DNA from 2 places in the Vibrio sp. R10-SG-ISO4 genome. Region 1 is predicted to be linked to the other one. Evidence: predicted binding sites of a transcription regulator. Region 1 holds the regulator's gene; the other holds the start of a gene.
What was found. Region 1 encodes MetJ, which represses methionine synthesis genes. Its sites were predicted from a motif close to TTAGACNTNTANANGTCTAA; they were not measured.
Positions count from the first base shown of each region.

Region 2: the regulator MetJ is predicted to act here: its motif matches at 1,574-1,593, upstream of metA (homoserine O-acetyltransferase MetA).

Region 1 is NZ_JCBDHJ010000001.1:199,738-202,874, forward strand. Features, by position in the region: gene AC6R03_RS00930 (malic enzyme-like NAD(P)-binding protein) at 1-1,147, shown strand, start outside; gene metJ (met regulon transcriptional regulator MetJ) at 1,261-1,578, opposite strand; gene AC6R03_RS00940 (O-succinylhomoserine (thiol)-lyase) at 1,839-3,005, shown strand; gene AC6R03_RS00945 (bifunctional aspartate kinase/homoserine dehydrogenase II) at 3,005-3,137, shown strand, end outside.
Region 2 is NZ_JCBDHJ010000015.1:142,501-145,637, forward strand. Features, by position in the region: gene pilW (type IV pilus biogenesis/stability protein PilW) at 1-415, opposite strand, end outside; gene metA (homoserine O-acetyltransferase MetA) at 610-1,551, opposite strand; gene AC6R03_RS09410 (ATP-binding protein) at 1,734-2,129, shown strand; gene AC6R03_RS09415 (DUF3859 domain-containing protein) at 2,099-2,536, shown strand; gene AC6R03_RS09420 (ABC transporter permease) at 2,546-3,137, opposite strand, start outside.

The DNA of each region.
Region 1 (3,137 bases):
CGCACTCGCCTACAGCCCAGGCGTGGCCGAGCCGGTACGAGAGATCGCTCAAAACCCCGATAATGTCTATAAGTACACCGCAAAAGGCAATATGGTGGCAGTGATCTCCAACGGCACAGCGATTCTTGGCCTAGGTAATCTTGGCCCACTGGCATCAAAGCCCGTGATGGAAGGCAAAGCCCTGCTGTTTAAGCGCTTTGCAGGTTTGGACTCCATCGACATCGAAGTCAAACACCGCACCATCGATGAGTTTGTCGACACGGTCGCCAACATCGCGGATACCTTTGGCGGCATCAACTTAGAAGACATCAAAGCGCCAGACTGCTTTGAAATCGAAAAACAATTAATTGAGCGCTGTGATGTGCCAGTCTTCCATGATGACCAACACGGTACCGCCATTGTGACGGCTGCTGGCATGTTAAACGCCATTGAGCTGCAAGGTAAAAAACTGGAAGACGCCGTGATTGTCTGTCTGGGCGCCGGTGCGGCTGCCATCGCTTGTATGGAGCTGCTGATCAAGTGCGGCGCGATGCGCGAGAAAATTTACATGCTGGATCGCAAAGGTGTGATCCACACTCGACGTGATGATCTCAACGAATACAAACAACTGTTTGCCAACAACACCGACAAACGTACGCTGCAAGATGTCATCGAAGGCGCCGATCTGTTCCTTGGCGTTTCTGGTCCTAACCTGTTATCGCCAGATGATCTTAAATTGATGGCCGACAAACCCATCGTGTTTGCCTGCTCTAACCCAGATCCTGAGATCAAACCTGAGCTCGCTCATGATGTACGCAATGACCTCATTATGGGTACAGGTCGCAGTGACTACCCGAACCAAGTCAACAACGTACTTTGCTTCCCGTTTATTTTCCGTGGCGCACTGGATGTACGTGCTAGCGAGATCAACGATGAGATGAAGCTCGCTGCCGTAGCGGCGATCCGTCAACTGGCGAAGGAAGAGGTCCCTGCCAATGTTCTGACCGCCGCGGGTGTGGATTCACTCTCGTTTGGCCCAGACTACATTATTCCAAAACCGATGGACCCAAGACTACTCCCCCGCGTCGCCAAAGCGGTCGCGTTAGCCGCGGTAGAATCCGGGGTGGCACGCATTGAGCTGCCTGACCATTACATGGATATCGAGTAACCTTGACGCCCACTACCAGCCACGACCTTTGTCTCTGGCTGAGCAAAAACAACAAAGCCGCTGACGATGTCAGCGGCTTTTGCATTCAAATTCGGTGCAAAACAGGGCGAGCGTTAGTCGTCAAACGCCTCAAACTCAATCCCCATCTCCGTCATCAGCTTTTTCACTTCAGCGGGAATATCATCTGGACGGTCTTTACGCAAATCTTCATCCGTCGGTAATGGTTGACCTGTGTAAGCGTGCAAGAACGCTTCACACAACAACTCACTGTTGGTGGCATGACGCAGGTTGTTGATCTGGCGGCGCGTACGCTCGTCTGTTAATACCTTAAGGACTTTAAGTGGGATGGAGACCGTGATTTTTTTCACTTGCTCACTTTTCTTACCGTGTTCTGCGTATGGGCTAATGTATTCGCCATTCCAGTCTGCCATTGCGCACCTTTATATTTGCGTATGAGTGTTTAAACCACAATTTTAACGGTATTTATGGCTACAAGCAAAGACATATAGACGTCTAGAAGTGTTGACGTCTTAAAAAATGAGAAGTAAAGTGGTTGGCGATAGGAGTGGAATCGGCCCAAACTGTGAGTGTGTCGCAGCACTACACCACATTGGGTGCCGGATACACCTGATAAGCAACAGGTATATCGCATTCCCTAAAACAAGTCACTACTGTTCGCAAGGAAAACGCTATGAGCACGCGCAAACCCGCCACCATCGCGGTACGTACTGGTATCGAGTCAGACACCCAACATCACGCTGTCGTTCCCCCTATTTATCTCTCGACCAATTACGGATTTCCGGCGTTTGGTGAAGTGCCGAAATACGATTACACGCGTTCTGGCAACCCGAACCGTGGCCTGCTTGAAACGGCGCTGTATGAATTAGAAGGTGGAGAAGGCGCAGTGGTGACCAACTGTGGCACCTCAGCGCTCAACCTTTGGGTGTCTGCGTTTGTCGGGCCAGATGATTTGATTGTCGCGCCACACGATTGCTACGGTGGCACCTATCGACTCTTCAATACCCGTGCGCAAAAAGGCGACTTCAACGTGTTGTTCGTCGACCAATCCGATGACGCAGCCTTGACCGCCGCCATCAACCAGAAACCCAAGCTTATCCTGTTGGAAACGCCATCAAATCCTTTGGTGCGTGTGGTGGATATCGAGAAAGTCTGCCAGCAAGCGAAACAAGTCGGCGCACTGGTCGCGGTTGACAATACCTTCTTAACCCCGATTTTCCAGAAGCCACTCGAACTGGGTGCGGATTTCGTTATTCACTCAACCACCAAATACATCAACGGTCACTCCGATGTGATTGGCGGCGTGGTGATCACAAAAACCAAAGCGCACGCTGAAGAACTGGCTTGGTGGGGCAACTGCATTGGGGCCACCGGCACGCCGTTTGATAGCTACATGACGCTGCGCGGCATCCGCACGTTAGGCGCACGAATGAAGGTGCATGAACAAAGCTCGGCAAACATTCTCGACTTTCTGAAAACAGAGTCACTGGTCGGCCGCATCTATCACCCAAGCTTGCCGGATCACCCTGGCCATGACATCGCTAAGAAACAACAATCAGGCTTTGGTTCTATGCTCAGCTTCGAGTTCGCTGGCAGCTTTGAAGAACTGAAACAGTTTGTCGGTGAGCTGAAACTCTTCTCTCTTGCAGAATCGCTAGGCGGCGTAGAAAGCCTCATTTGTCACCCAGCGTCAATGACCCACCGTGCGATGGGAGAAGCGGCGCTGGCCGAGGCAGGTGTCTCTCAGCAACTGCTGCGTCTGTCTGTCGGTCTTGAAGATGCCGATGACCTGATTGACGATCTCAAGCAAGCCTTTAACTGTGTGAAGGAGTCCGCGTAATGACGACATCGCGTCAACTGCATAAATTTGGTGGTAGCAGCTTAGCGGATCCGGAGTGCTACCGCCGGGTAGTCACCATACTCAAAGAATACTCTGGCAGCGATGATCTGATCGTTGTCTCAGCGGCCGGTA
Region 2 (3,137 bases), on a different contig from region 1:
CGGAAATCAGGTAGTAGTAGGGCTGCTCAATGGCTCGATTAAACAGTTGATCAGCCTGAGGATAGCGCTCTTGTTTGCATAAAAACGTGCCGTAGTTGTTCATTACATTACCGTTTCTCGGGTGCTGTCTCAGCGCCGTTTTATACAGTTTTTCAGCGTCCGCTTCTTCACCGACTTGCTCGAAATAGTGCGCCATCGCCAATTGTGCTCGGTAATAACTTTTATCGTGCTGAAGGGCTTTTTCCAGATTTTCGCGGGCTTTAACCATATCACCCTGCTGTAAGTAACCCATGCCAAGGGCTAAGCGCGCATCGGCTTTTTCTCGTGGGTTGGCATTGAGCTCAGGCTCAGCGTTATTGTCCACCGTGACACAGGCAGAGAGAAGTAACACCAAAGTAAGGAGAAGGGTACGCATATTCGTTCAACTTTTGTGGTTCAGTAACAGATAACAAGCTCGTGCTTTTTTATACCTGATCCCATCTGGTGTTTGCGCCGATGAGTGAGACTCTGCGAGGGGTTTATCAGTTTCTGAGTGTCGGCGGAAAAAGAATGCGAGCGAGGGCGCGCTTGCGCCCTCGTATTCGGTGACAGGGTGTTGCCCTAGACGCGTTAATCGTCTTTGGTGAAGTTGGCTTCGCTGAAGTGATCCAAATCGTATGGCGTTTGCTGGTAGACGCAGTAGTTCAACCAGTTGGCAAATAGCAGGTGTCCATGACTGCGCCAACTTGCGCACGGTTTGTTGTCAGGATTGTTGTTGGGGTAGTAGTTGACCGGAATCGCCGGTTCCATTCCCTCACTGAGATCGCGGATGTACTCATTGTGCAGGGTGTGTGAGTCATACTCTGGATGGCCCGTCACAAACACATTGCGCTTATCTTTGGTAGCCGCCAAGTAAACGCCAGCCACGTCTGAGGTGGCCAAGATGTCGAGATCCGTATGCTCGGCGAGATACTCCGGTGAGAAATCAGCGTAGCGAGAATGCGGTGCTAAAAAGGTGTCGTCAAAACCACGCAGAATGGGGTGAAACTCATGATGAATTTGATGTTGATACACACCGGAGAGCTTCTCTTTGCGAGTGCGCTTAGGCAAATTGTAGAGCAGCTTTAATCCTGCCTGTGCGGCCCAGCAGACGTATAAGGTCGAGGTGACGTGCTCTTTCGCCCAGTTCATGATGGTTTTGAGGTGGTCCCAATAAATCACGTCTTCAAACTGGACCAGACCGAGCGGCGCACCGGTGATGATCAAACCATCGAAATTGCGTTTTTTGATCATCTCAAATTGTCGGTAAAAGTTGTCTAGGTGCTCGGTTGGCGTATTTTTACTCGGGCGATCATCAATGCGCAGCAGTTCAATATCGACCTGCAATGGGCTATTGGACAAGAGGCGTAAAAATTGCGTCTCTGTTTCAATTTTTTTGGGCATAAGATTGAGGATCAACACCTTAAGTGGACGAATCTCCTGCGTAGAGGCACGCGATTCGCTCATGATGAAGATATTTTCCTGACGCAGTACATCAGTGGCAGGCAATTGATCGGGGATCTTAATCGGCACAGCTTTCTCCCTAAGCTCTGTTATGGACGTCTATACATCTAAACTTACCCGAATCAGTATGAGATGTCGATAGCATTTTTAGGCCAAATTGGTTTACTATCTGCGCCTCGAACTTGGTGAGACTATGTCGGCGCAGCCACAGACAAATCAGCGGACATCGGCCGCAAGGGAGTAATAGAGCGGTGAAATTGACCTTAATTCGTGGTCTGCCAGGTTCTGGCAAAAGCACCCTAGCGAAAACACTGCCAGCGGTGCACCTTGAAGCGGATATGTATTTTATCGCTGACGATGGCGTTTACCGCTATGACAAAGCGAAAATTTCCGATGCGCACGAGTGGTGCAGAGCTGAGGTCAAACGTGCGCTGACCAACAAGCAGGACGTGGTTGTCTCCAATACTTTTGTCCAGCGCTGGGAAATCGCGCCGTACTACCGCCTCGCCAAGCAATTTGGCGCTGAGTTTGTGGTGATGGAGTGCACTGGGCAATTTCAAAATATCCACGGCGTTGAGCGCAGTACAATCGAACACATGAAAAAACGGTGGCAGACATGGCAAAGCGATCGCCCGTTGTTGAAATGACCTCTTACGGTATTTACGACCAATGGGACTCCAAATCAAAACATCTTCCTAAAATACAAGCGTTTACCACTAAGGTTCCGGCTGACGAGGACGTCGAGTTTGGCTTTATCGTCAACATCAAAAAAGCCAAAGGTGCGCTGATTGAGTTTTGTATCGATCATCCCGGTATCTTAGGCAAAAAAGGCCAGACGTTAGCGCCTTTCACCGGCGAGTTGCACGTGGGCAGCAACGATTGGGATTTCTACTTGGGCGATACAATTCAACTGCTTCATCCAGACGGCGGTTTAGAGTCGAATTTGGGGCGTTGGCACATGAGCATCGAGATGGACGGACGCGTGATTGCACAAAAGACCTTCGATGTGTTTGGCCGGGATGAAAATGAGTTTTGGCGCCGCCGAGGTTTTTAAACGCGGCGCTCAAACGTTATCGCGGCGATGTTCACGCAATGCGCGCCAAGCCATGAGGCTCCAACCCAGTGCTTGCACCCACAGCAGTGTGTATTGCGCCGCGACTTGATGCCATTCTCCCCCCATCTGATTTAAGCGCAAGAATGCTTGGATGGCGGGCGTACTAGGAAAAAGCTGCGATAACCAAACGATGCCATCGGGAATCGCTTCGAGTGGCCAGATAAACCCCGCACTAAAAATCAGCGGCATTGAACTGATTAATACCACTAATGTCACCAACTCTCGTCTTGGTACTACCGTACCTAGCCAGATGCCTATCGCGCAGGATGCCAATAAGAAAGGCAGCAATAGAGTGACAAGCTCGGCAAGGTTTGCCAACTGCGCGACGCCGTGCAAGCGAAAACTCGGCCCGAAGTAATAGCCGCTTAGTACCAAGTAAATACTCGTCAGCAGCACCATTCGTCCCCCTATTAAGGCGAGAGGGCTGACGTTAGACCAATAGCCACGACCATGCTTTTGTGTGCCTTGCATCAACCCCGCTGCCATCGCCAGCGTTTGCTGCAAAATCAGCACAAATACCGCAGGCACCACATAATCGACA